4 regions of the Planococcus shenhongbingii genome follow, and region 4 is predicted to be linked to each of the others. Evidence: riboswitches for the same ligand, from Rfam matches in the RefSeq annotation. Region 4 holds a riboswitch; each other region holds the start of a gene.
What was found. A riboswitch is a leader RNA that binds a small molecule or an ion and turns the genes downstream of it on or off. The one in region 4 is predicted to bind lysine.

Region 1 (3,145 bases), 1.4 Mb from region 4:
GAGGCTGTAGAAGCCATTAAAGATGAAGTGGATCTAATTGTCTGCCTTTCTCATCTTGGCGTGAAAGAAGATGAGTATTTGGCGGAACTATGCCCGGAAATTGATGTGATTCTGGGAGCACATACGCATCACATTTTTCATGAAGGAAAAATGATCGGGGATACATTGCTCGGGGCGGCTGGCAAATTTGGCATGTATATTGGCCATGTAACGATTGAACCGGCCATTCATGAGAAAAAAGCCGAATTGATTGAAACGTCTTCGCTTCGTGGATCAGATGAAGACTTTAATGACATGCTCATCGAGCAAGGGAAATCACAATTGAATGAACCGGTCTTTTACAATGAAGATGAACTGAAAGCGGAATGGTTTAAAGATTCCCAGCTGGCTGAACTGTTCGGAGAAGCGCTGCTGGAATTCTCTGGAGCTGATTGCGCCATCTTCAATGCAGGATTATTTATGGAAGACATGCCGGTCGGGGAAACGACCCGTTATGATTTCCATAAAATGCTGCCTCATCCGATTAATCCATGCCTCATCAGTCTGACTGGCGCTGAATTGAAAGAAATCTACCAGCAGTCATTAAATGCGGAATGGCCCAATATTGAGTTGAAAGGCATGGGATTCCGGGGAGCGGTATTTGGCAATATCATCCGCATCAATCTGGAAATGAAAAACCATCAATTGTTTATTGGCGGAAAGTTGGCAGGACATAATGAAACTTTTCAGCTGGTCACATTGGACATGTTCACATTCGGATACTTTTTCCCGTCACTGAAACGCGCTCCAAAAAAGTATTTCATGCCGGAATTCTTGCGGGATGTCTTCAGCCAATATTTTCGCAGCAAAGCCGTTAAATGAAAGAAAATTCAAAGTTAATATACATTTGATTTTATAATAAGAGTGAGCTATGCTTACAAAGAATTAAAAATAGATGGGTAGAGGCTGCAAAACTTATAAGTCCGATGTGCGAGTGTGACAACGTTGAACACATCCAAAAGGAAGTTTTGCCGAAGTTCTTTTTTTGCTGTCACTGAAAAAAGAGCTGGGGGTATTCTGAACAAGAATGCCACTGTCGTTTATGATGAATCATAGGCGAAGAGCTACAGGGTTGTTTGATGTTTTGAAGCACAGACGAATTGTAGAAAGCTGACTGTATCCATTTGGACACGGTCAGCTTTTTTTCTTTCTCTTCCATCCTAGAAAACAGGAGGAATCTTTTTCATGGAAAATACAATTTTTTCGATTTTGCCGCCAATCATTGCGATTGTCATGGTGTTGCTGACTCGCCGTGTGCTGTTGTCGCTTGGGGCAGGGATCGTAGCAGGAGCGCTCATCCTGACTTCTTTTGCACCGCTTGCAGCGCTGCAGGAATTATTTAACTCATTTGCCGTCACTTTTTGGGACGAAGGCTTTAATGCTTATAATGTTTATATCATTTTATTTCTCTTCTTATTGGGTATTATTACTGCGTTTGTCAGCTTGTCAGGAGGCAGTTTAGCTTTCGCAGAATGGGCATCCAAGCGCATCAAATCAAGAAGAGGCGCGAAAATGCTTACAGTGATGCTGGGCATGCTCATTTTTATCGATGATTATTTTAACGCTTTGGCCGTTGGGCAAGTTGCGCGCCCTATTACCGACCGTTACCGGGTATCCCGCGCCAAACTGGCATACTTCATCGATTCGACCGCTGCACCGGTTTGTGTAATCTCACCGGTATCCAGTTGGGGAGCTGCCATCATCGGTATTGTAGCGACGATTTTGGCGGGCCAGAGTTATGTGCAAATGTCTGCGCTTCAAGCTTTTATATGGATGGCGCCGATGAATTTTTATGTAGTAGCTACCTTAGCAATCGTCTTTTTTATCGCTATTCGTGATGTGGATTTTGGAGCGATGAAAAAACATGAGAGACTTGCTATTGAAACCGGGGAATTGTATGACGCCAATAAAACAATTCCGGGTGAAATGAAAGAAGAGTTTCCAGTGCATTCTCATGGAAGGGTGATCGATTTACTGCTTCCAATTTTATTGCTGCTGGCAGGAACCATCGGAGCTATGCTTTATACAGGTTACCAGAACGCTGGCCAGATTTTTGATATTTGGCTGATATTCGAGAATACGGATGTGCCGTTGTCATTATTGATAGGCGGATTGCTTGGAGCAATTTCATCTGTTCTGCTGTATGTGAGACAGTTCAAACAAAATAAATCTGCGAATGTTACATGGATGGCAAAAGGAATTTCGGAAGGAATCCGATCGATGTCAGGAGCAGTTTTCATTTTAATATTTGCCTGGTCATTGAGCTATTTAATCGATGCTCTTCAAACAGGTACGTATCTTGCTGACTTGGTAACTGCCTGGAACTTGCCGACTGCGGTATTGCCGGTTTTGTTATATGTATTAGCTGGATTTATGGCTTTCTCAACAGGAACTTCTTGGGGATCGTTTGGGATATTGTTGCCGATTGCAGGAAATATCATGGCCCAAGCGGCACCTGAGCTTTTATTGCCGGCATTGGCTGCAGTTTTAGCAGGTGCAGTATTTGGGGATCATTGCTCTCCAATTTCCGATACAACAATTTTGTCGTCAACAGGAGCAGGAAGCAATCATATGGACCACGTTCTGACCCAATTGCCTTATGCATTGACTGCTGCAGCAATAGGGGCAGTAGGGTATATCGTCATAGGTGTTACGGGATCACTTTGGATGGCGTTAACTTCAGTTATTGTTATTCTAGTGATATTGTTTACAATTTGGTCTAAACAAGGGTCTGTAGTTGAAAAGCAAGTCAATACGCAGTAAAGAAAAAGCAGAGAATTTAATTCTCTGCTTTTTTATTATTTTAGTAATAGCTTTGTGGGAAATTTATCGGAAATTCCTTTACTTTGCCAAATCCTCTCGTTATACTATTTTTAGATTAGCTAATAATCTGAAAATAAACAAACTTCCTATTTTTCTGTCAGGGAATTGGAAGAAACAAAGGAGGAACAAAAATGGAACGTTCGCAATGGGGTACGCGAGCCGGTTTTGTCATGGCGGCAATCGGTTCCGCGGTAGGACTAGGAAACATTTGGCGTTTTCCATACGTCGCTTATGAAAATGGTGGAGGAGCATTTTTTATACCGTACTTATTCGCACTGCTAAC
Region 2 (3,145 bases), 310 kb from region 4:
GGTATCGTCTCCCACTGCACTTGCCGCCGTCAATGCTTCTTCCAGATCCCCTTCTTCCAGAAGATCCATCCCTTGGGCATGGTGCGCCCAGACGCCCGCATAATAGTCGGCCTGCAATTCGAGCCTTACCTGCAGTTTGTTGTAATCCTCTTCACTTAATTGATTGCGGAGCGGCTGGACCTGCTCCATAATGCCGAGCAGATTCTGCACATGGTGTCCGACTTCATGCGCAATGACGTAAGCCATCGCAAAGTCGCCCGGCGCCTGGAATTGCTGCTGCAGCTCATTATAAAAACTTAAGTCAATATAAAGCTTCTGGTCACCCGGACAATAGAACGGCCCGACGGCTGCGCCTGCTGTACCGCAAGCAGAGTCAACGCTGCCATTAAAAAGCACGAGTGTCGGCTCGACATACTCCAAGCCCTGCTCAGCAAAAACTTCAGACCACACGGCTTCGGTATCCGCCAGCACAACCGACACGAAATTTGCCAGTTCCTGCTCCTGCTCGGTTTCGACATAAGGTTCGCTCGACTGTGTGCCTGCGCCGGTGCCAAGTTCGTTCAGAAGGACACCCGGGTCCCCGCCAAGAAATGCCACCAGCAGGACGATAAGCAGTCCTCCGATTCCGCCTCCCGCTATCATCTTGCCGCCTGATGAACCCCGCCGGTCCTCGACGTTTCTGCTGCCTTGCCTGCCTTTCCATTTCATAAAATCTCTCCTCGCGAATTGTGCTTTTTAAGCCTATACCCCAATTCCCAGGCTCTCTAATCCCACTTATTCGAGGCGATAGATTAAAAAACGTTCGCGAATATCTCGGTTTGCTCCCGGCAGCAAAATCTCTTCCAGCAGTTCAAAAAGGGTCTGGTGCTCCAAATAATCGATATAATCGTCCGAAGGGAAAAACAAAATGACATCAACCGGACGCTGCACCTGCTCCACGGATTTCAAAATATTGTTGACGGCTGCCATAAAGATCTGAACCGAAAAGGGATTAAAAAAATAAAACCGGTTGTCTCTTGCTTCAACTTTATAGTGTTGTGCCAGGCAGCAGCAAAAGTCGATTTTCCCTTTAGTATTTTTCTGCTTTTTCTCGTAAGCCGTCCGGTTGCCGAGTGCTTCCTTGTAAAAGGTTTCGTCCATTTCGACTCCCACCGTTTCCGCTCCGAATAAAGAGTGTACGTAAAAATTCAGACGGCCCTTGCCGCAGCCGTAGTCAACGAGCCGGTCTTCATGGGACAGCCTGTACTGGCTAAAAAGGATTTCCAGTAAGGCATAAGGCGTCGGCTCATAGCGGTTGTGGTGAAGCGACTCATGGAAGCCTTGCTGGTTTTCGGAAGTTCGGATATTCAACATTTCGTCGTATTGGCGTTCGTTCACTGCCATCCACTCCATTCCAATAAAATAATAATTCCGGCTCTTGCAATCGCGCAAAGAGTTTGGTATGGTGAAGCTAATTCAATATTTTCTTGCTCCAGGTTTTATGGAGTGAGGATAGAGGTGCAAAAACCATCAGTATATAAATCGAGGAGTATGAGCTCCGATGACGTTTATGGAAAGGGGGATTTGCCGAAGCGGTGAGACACTCATAGTCGACTCCGCTGGGTCTGCATCTAATAAATGCAGGACTGTCATATAGGCGACTATATGGAGGGCTATCTGACGCAAAGAAACGGTGGATAAACATTGTTTCTACGGCAGCAACGAGACCCTCGTTGCTGCTTTTTTGTTTCTCGTAATTCTGCGACTGGTCCATCACCTCTGATTTTTGACAAAAAACCAAGAAAAGGGTGGTATTATGAATTTCGGCCAAATCATCACAGCAATGGTTACTCCATTTGACGCAAACGGGGAAATCGACTTTCCTGCAACTAAAAACTTAGTAGAGCATTTAATCGCAACCGGTTCAGACGGGTTGGTCGTTGCCGGCACGACCGGAGAATCGCCGACTCTGTCATCAGAAGAAAAAGTGAAATTGTTTAAATTCGTAGTGGAAACCACGAAAGGGCGCATCCCGGTCATCGCAGGCACAGGATCGAACAATACGCGTGCATCGATTTCCTTAACTCAGCAAGCGGAAGATATCGGAGTCGATGGCATCATGCTCGTTACTCCGTATTACAACAAACCTTCGCAAGAAGGCATGTTCCAGCATTTTGAAGCGATTGCAGCGTCTACCCGCCTGCCAGTCATGCTTTACAATATTCCAGGGCGCAGCGTCGTCAATTTATCCGTCGATACAGTCGTCCGTCTTTCAGCAATCGATAATATCGTCTCTATCAAAGAAGCGAGCGGCAATTTGGATGCTGCTGCGGAAATTATCGAACGCACACCGGATTCTTTCACGCTTTACAGCGGTGATGACAGTTTAACTTTGCCGATTCTTGCAATCGGCGGAAACGGCATCGTATCGGTCGCTGCCCATATCATCGGCAATGACATGAAAAATATGATCTCGAACTTCCGGAATGGCAATACCCAAGCGGCTGCAGCGGCACACCGCAAATTGCTGCCCGTCATGAATGCCTTGTTTGCCGCTCCGAATCCGGTTCCGGTGAAAACTGCTTTAAACCTTTCAGGCGTCCAAGTCGGCGGTGTCCGTTTGCCAATGATTCCTTTGAACGAGCAAGAAACCCTAACCTTGCAAGAGGTTTTATCAGCCCGTACTGTGAATTCTTAATCCACCAATGAATAACTGCTGGAGCCAAGGCTTCAGCAGTAAGACTGTAGACAAACTCGAAAGATTCGAGCTGTCTATGGTCTTTTTTATATTGCTTGAAGCAACCCAACCACTGCAGCCGCTTTGAAGCTAAATGAATAAAAAGGTGGAAAAAGTTTCCGTTGGACGATAAAACTTGTATTGGTGATCATCCCTTAACCGATATTCCGCCAACCAGCTGCGAAGACATTGGCCGAGGTTTGTGAGGCCAAGTCTTTGCGACGAAGCGCACAGCGCTGCAGGAGCATATGTTTTAGCCGCGGGCGAGCACCAAGCTTGCGCAGGAGCAGTATGTTTTCCTCCGCTGTTTGGCTCCATATCTGGAGAGCAAGCACAAACATTAGAGAGCTTTCTCGAACAGCCGCTGTTTTAGAGAACTATTAAAGAAAACTAAAGGAAGCTGAATGCAGCGGAAGGCGGCAACTTCTG
Region 3 (3,145 bases), 1.6 Mb from region 4:
GAAGCGCTGATTCTGGAGCTGAACTTGATCAAAAAGCATGATCCAAAATACAATATCATGCTGAAAGATGATAAGACCTATCCATATTTGAAAATTACAGGCGAGCGCCATCCAAAGCTTATCATCACACGGCAAGTGAAGCGGGATAAAGGCAAGTATTTCGGTCCTTATCCCAATGCTTACGCGGCAAGTGAAACGAAGAAATTGCTCGATCGTCTGTATCCGCTCCGGAAATGCCATACCATGCCTGACCGTGCCTGCCTGTATTACCATATGGGGCAGTGTTTGGCACCGTGCATCAAACCGGTCGAACAGGAAACGTATCAAAATATGATCGAAGGCATCACGAAATTCCTGAACGGCGGTTTCCGTGAAGTGAAAGAGCAGCTGGTTGAAAAGATGTCGGAAGCCGCTGAGAATTTGGAATTTGAGCGGGCCAAGGAATACCGGGATCAGATTATCCATATTGAAACGGTCATGGAAAAGCAGAAAATGGCCATGAACGATTTTACCAACCGCGACATTTTTGCCTATGCCATCGACAAGGGCTGGATGTGCGTGCAGGTGTTTTTCGTGCGCCAAGGCAAGCTCATTGAGCGCGATGTCTCACTGTTTCCGTTATACCGCGACCCCCAGGAAGAATTTATGACGTATCTCGGCCAGTTTTACGAGCAGTCACACCATATGAAGCCAAACGAAATCCTGGTTCCGGAAGGCATAGATGCGGATTTGGTCAGGGAATGGCTCGACCTCCGCGTGCTGGTGCCTCAGCGCGGCAAGAAAAAGGATTTGCTGGATCTGGCGAAGAAAAATGCGGAGATTGCCATAAAAGAAAAATTTCAGCTGCTTGAGCGCCAGGAAGAACGGACGGTTGGCGCCTGCATTGAATTGGGAGAAGCGATGAATATTGAAACGCCGCTCCGCATCGAAGCGTTTGACAACTCGCATATCCAGGGAGCTGACGCAGTTTCTGCAATGATCACATTTATCGACGGCAAACCGTCGAAAAAAGATTATCGCAAGTATAAAACCCGCAATGCCTCGAAACCGGATGATTACGCTGCTATGCGGGAAGTAATCCGGCGCCGCTATTCACGTGTTTTGAAAGATGGGCTTCCACTCCCGGACTTGATCGTCATTGATGGAGGAAAAGGGCAGATGGAGTCGGCGCGCGAGATTTTGGAAGACGAACTTGGCTTATCGATTCCGATTGCCGGCCTGGCTAAAGACGCAAAGCACCAGACTTCTCAGCTTCTATACGGGGATCCAATCGAAGTTGTGCCGTTAAAACGCACAAGTGAAGCGTTTTATCTGCTGCAGCGCATCCAGGATGAAGTGCACCGATTTGTCATCACATTCCATCGTCAGCTGCGCGGGAAAAATTCCATCCAGTCCGCGCTCGATGACTTGGAAGGCGTAGGGCCAAAACGCAAGAAGCAATTGTTAAAGCATTTCGGTTCTGTCAAAAAGATAAAAGAAGCGACGATAGAAGAATTGCGCCAGGCGGGCATGCCCGAGAATCTGGCCAAATCCATTCAGCAGCATTTTGCTCAGCAGGCATTGCCAAGTGAGCAATAACGTGCTATCGTAAAAACATAATTGAATCACTTGGAAAAGTGATGATAGAGGCGCGAACGTCAATAGTAGCCATTCGGAGATTTGCAGAATCTGTGAAGAGTGGGGAAAGGGGCGGTCGCCGAAGTGTAGAGGGTTTTTGCAAACCCATATGCTGGTCCGGCATTTAAGAAGTGCCGGGCTGTCAGAGTAAATCTCTGGAGGGCTATCTCACATGGACGTTTTTCGTATTCGTACATGATAAAAGAGGTAGCTTGCCGTAGAACCGGTGAGCTGCCTTTTTTTATTGCCTGGCACCCAGTGCCCGACATGTTGAGAGCCACATCTTAAAATGTGGGAGTGGATGAAATGAAGACGATCGTAATGAAGTTTGGCGGGACGTCCGTTGCAACACCCGAAAAAATCATCGAAGTGGCCAAGCGGGCAATCCTTGAAAAAGAAAAAGGCTATCGTGTAGTAATCGTCGTATCGGCGATGGGCAAAACGACAGATACACTGCTCAAACTGGCAGGGGAAATTTCTGTCGAACCGCCGAAACGGGAAATGGATATGCTGTTGGCGACGGGAGAGCAAGTAACAATTTCTCTGCTTGCCATGGCTTTTAAATCATTAGGGCATGAAGCTTTATCGTTCACCGGATGGCAAGCGGGCATTGAAACGGAATCCGTTCCACGCAACGCCCGCATCGAAACCGTCCGTACAGAGCGTTTGGAACGGGTTCTGGAAAATGGCTATTTCTGCGTGGTTGCCGGGTTCCAGGGCGTTGATAAGATTGGCAATATCACGACACTTGGCCGCGGCGGCTCGGATACGACTGCAGTGGCATTGGCAGCTGCGTTAGGGGCCGATAAATGTGAGATCTACACCGATGTCGATGGTGTTTATACATCGGATCCGCGTCATGTCACAGGAGCCCGCAAACTCGAGCAGATTTCATATGATGAAATGCTGGAACTTGCCAATCTCGGTGCAGGCGTCCTGCATCCTCGTGCTGTCGAATTTGCGAAAAACAATAAAGTCCCGTTGTCGGTCAGAGCAAGTTATTCGGATGAACCGGGCACAATCATACAAGAGGTGATCACTGTGGAGAAAAACTTAATAGTCAGAGGCGTAGCGTTTGAACCTGGAATTGCCCGGGTGACCGTCTCGTATGAAAAACCATTCAACGGTTCATTGGCGAATATATTTACGAAACTGGCGGAAAACCATATCGATGTTGACATCATTGTCCAAAGCATCACGGATGAATTCCCGCCGTCTGTCTCATTTTCCATTAAACAAGACAGCCTGGAAGAAACAAAGCGGGTATTGAATGAATTCCAGTCAGACATTAAATTTTCAAGTGCTAATTTTGAAGTCGGTTTATCGAAAGTGTCAATTGTCGGATCCGGCATGGTCTCCAATCCCGGGGTAGCTGCACAAATGTTCGATATTCTTCGCTTGCAGGAAATTCCAGTGAAGATGGTCAGCACTTCAGAGATTAAAATTTCTGTCGTAGTGCCGGAAGTGGATATGAAAAAATCAGCGATCGCTTTGCATGACGCATTCGGTTTATCCTGATAAAAAGAAG
Region 4 (3,145 bases):
CGAATGACCTGCGGCATGACGACATTGATCATGGTTTGAAAATGGTTCATCCCAATAGCCTGGGCAGCTTCGAACTGTCCTTTATCGACGGAAAGGATGCCGCCCCGAACAATTTCCGACATATAGGCCCCGGTATTGATGGATACGATGAATATGGCCGCTGTAAAGACGTCCAAATCGATTCCAAATGCCATGGCAGATCCATAGAAAATAACCATCGCCTGTACCATCATCGGTGTTCCCCGGAAAAATTCGATGTATGCAGAAAGAAGTCCGTTAATGACTTTCAAACCGATTTTTTTGATTCCCCGCTCCGGCATCGGAATGGTATGGATAATACCGATGATCAATCCAATAGCGGCTCCAATCAAAGTGCCGATCACTGAAATCCATAACGTCATGACCGCTCCGCGCAGGAACATGGGCCAGTTATCTGTAAGTATGGTGATAACCCATTCTAAACTCATTGTTTTCCTCCTAAAAATAGTTAAAACCGGCTGCATACGCATGTAGCCGGCACCACCTAATCATTATTGGGCAGCTGGTTGGTTTTTAATTGCAGTATCCATAATTTCCTGGCGCTCTTCTTCAGAAATGCCAGCCAATGCTTTATTGATTTGTTCTGTCAGTTCACTGCCTTTTTCAAGACCTACCGCAATTGCTGTGTCTTCTTCAGACGTTTCAAATCCGTCTTCAAATTCCACCATGGCAAAATTTTCATTGGCAGCAGAAGCACTTACCGCTTCCGGCCGTTCTGATACGTAACCATCAATGATTCCGGATTCAAGCGCTACCCGCATGGAAGGGAAGCTCTCCATCGCTGTTTCTTTCGATACGCCTTCAATCTGGTCAATAACGGAATAATGGAAAGTGTTCAACTGTGCTGTGATTTTTGCTCCTTTAAAATCGGAAAGCGAAGTTGCCCCTTCATATTCGCCACCTTTTTGAACGACCATAACCAACTCTGACGTATAGTATGGGTCTGAAAAATCAATGGTTGCTTTGCGCTCTTCCGTCGGTGACATGCCCGCAATGATGGCGTCAATCTTGCCGGAAGTCAGCGCAGGCACCAGACCGTCCCATTCTGTTTTTACTATTTCCAATTCCTTGCCCATGTCTTCAGCAATTCTTTTAGCAATTTCTACGTCATAGCCGCCTGCATATTCAGCGTTCCCCGAAATTTTCACAGCTCCATTGGAGTCATCTCCCTGTGTCCAGTTGAACGGTGCATAAGCTGCTTCCATTCCTACTTTGAATGTCTCAGATTCTTCTGATGATCCGCCGCTTCCGGCTTCCTCGTTTGATCCGCATCCTGACATCAGCAGCATCGATGACAGGAACATGGTTGAAAATAACGTCAATTTTTTCTTCATAATTAAACTCTCCCCTTTGTGTTTGGTACCGTAGTGGTAATTGAATATACAAAAAGGGCAACTCTGCACAAAAAGACCTGAGGTAGACTCAGATCGCACTATACATAGTTGCCCTAAATCCTCTTCTTCGTCCCTGGATGAGATAGCTCTTCGCAATAAATCGGGAAATCCATTGCGACAGTCCTGCAGCTATTAACCGCAGACCCAGCATGCAATAGTGAGAGTTATTGCACACTTCGGCGATATTTCCTTCTCCTTGAGATCTTCATTTTCTCGAACTCCTCCAAAGATTGTGAAACGTCGCGCCTCTACCTCACTGCAAAAAGTGTGAGGTAATATTCAATTCATGTTTTTCATAGTCTACATTGATATATTTTATCTGTCAATCCTATTTTTATTTATCAAAAATTTGTCCTGATTTTCTGTTTTTCTACAATAGGAACAGAGACTTTCTCTTCAGCTTCTCCACCCACAGAGAAAGCAGGGAGATTTTCTTTAACCGCTTGGATTGCTTCTTCGATATTGTTGACCACCAAGAACTTTTTCTGCGAATCCGGGTATTGGAGCCCAGTATGCTTGTAGCGGGAATCGTAATAATGCTCCAGCAGCAGCTGAATGGCAGAAGCAAAATTGCCCGTTTCCAAATCCGATTCGATTTGCTTGGCGACGGGCATATGAATCCGCGATTTGATCCGCTGAAATGCTTCCATGCATTCTTCCTGATGTTCCGAAGGACGGTAATCTTCCAAGATTTCTTTCACCCGTTCTTCCATCGGCAAATCGATGACCAAATGGATGCTCCGGTTTTTTAAATCACTTAAAAATGGTGGAATCACTACTTTCCCGATGCGATGGCTTTCTGCTTCAATCAGCACATAAGGGAAATCCTGCAACTTTCTCAGCTGATGGATCAAAAGTGAATCAAAGACTTTCTGGTTGTTCGGTTCCAGCCCAATCTGGCCAAAAATCGATCCCTTGTGATTGGCCATCCCTTCAAAATCAATGACTGGGTATCCCTCTTCCTGCAACGCCTTTAAAATAGTAGTTTTCCCTGCGCCGGTTAATCCGTTTAATACAAATCCTTTCGAAGGAGTTTCCTTTTGTTCCAGCTCGGCTACCACCCATTTCCGGTAAGCGCGGATGCCTTCATCAAGGCGATGGACATGGACGTTCATCAAACTCAAAAGAGTCGCTGTCGTTCTGCTGCGCATGCCTCCGCGCCAGCAAAACACCACTTTATCTCCTTCGACTTTCTTGAATGCCCGCACGAATTCCGGCAATTTTGCTGAAATGATTTCCAGCCCGCGTTCTTTTGCAGCTTCTACACTGACTTGCTTGTAAAGCGTTCCGATTTCTGCCCGTTCCGCATCATCAAAAAATGGAATATTGATGCTTCCCGGTATAGTGAAATTTTTATATTCAGATGGCGACCGGACATCAATGAGCGCCATTTTTTTGTTTTCGATGACCGGAATCAGTTCTTCTACCTTAATGTTTTCAAACATTCTTTTTCCTCCAAAAAGCCTTAAGCGGCTCTGTAGTATGGTCTAAACACTTTGAGTATTTTTACAAGTATACACCCATTGAATCCATATAAAAGTTTTCATCGTTCGCTCAATCGGTTTCCGCCCTTTAGCAGCAAAGAAAAAGGCAGGCCGTGTCGACAGGCCTGCCCTTTATTATAGAATGATTATTTAGTCGCTTCGTAAACCCGCATAGGCGGAAGATTCCGCAGAAAGAATTTATCCTGGGCTATGGAAAAATAGTCCTGC

Region 1: it holds a riboswitch for lysine, as region 4 does, so the genes downstream of both, QWY16_RS06340 (Na+/H+ antiporter NhaC family protein) here and QWY16_RS18805 (transporter substrate-binding domain-containing protein) in region 4, are expected to answer to the same signal.
Region 2: it holds a riboswitch for lysine, as region 4 does, so the genes downstream of both, dapA (4-hydroxy-tetrahydrodipicolinate synthase) here and QWY16_RS18805 (transporter substrate-binding domain-containing protein) in region 4, are expected to answer to the same signal.
Region 3: it holds a riboswitch for lysine, as region 4 does, so the genes downstream of both, QWY16_RS07485 (aspartate kinase) here and QWY16_RS18805 (transporter substrate-binding domain-containing protein) in region 4, are expected to answer to the same signal.

Annotation. Positions count from the first base shown of each region.
Region 1 is NZ_CP129235.1:1,282,358-1,285,502, forward strand. Features, by position in the region: gene QWY16_RS06335 (bifunctional metallophosphatase/5'-nucleotidase) at 1-861, shown strand, start outside; lysine riboswitch at 932-1,114, shown strand; gene QWY16_RS06340 (Na+/H+ antiporter NhaC family protein) at 1,225-2,802, shown strand; gene QWY16_RS06345 (sodium-dependent transporter) at 2,994-3,145, shown strand, end outside.
Region 2 is NZ_CP129235.1:3,562,177-3,565,321, forward strand. Features, by position in the region: gene ypfJ (KPN_02809 family neutral zinc metallopeptidase) at 1-708, opposite strand, end outside; gene QWY16_RS17270 (class I SAM-dependent methyltransferase) at 775-1,377, opposite strand; lysine riboswitch at 1,485-1,663, shown strand; gene dapA (4-hydroxy-tetrahydrodipicolinate synthase) at 1,796-2,677, shown strand.
Region 3 is NZ_CP129235.1:1,505,575-1,508,719, forward strand. Features, by position in the region: gene uvrC (excinuclease ABC subunit UvrC) at 1-1,578, shown strand, start outside; lysine riboswitch at 1,616-1,791, shown strand; gene QWY16_RS07485 (aspartate kinase) at 1,924-3,135, shown strand.
Region 4 is NZ_CP129235.1:3,873,010-3,876,154, forward strand. Features, by position in the region: gene QWY16_RS18800 (amino acid ABC transporter permease) at 1-467, opposite strand, end outside; gene QWY16_RS18805 (transporter substrate-binding domain-containing protein) at 531-1,373, opposite strand; lysine riboswitch at 1,509-1,692, opposite strand; gene mnmH (tRNA 2-selenouridine(34) synthase MnmH) at 1,775-2,878, opposite strand; gene QWY16_RS18815 (class I SAM-dependent methyltransferase) at 3,064-3,145, opposite strand, start outside.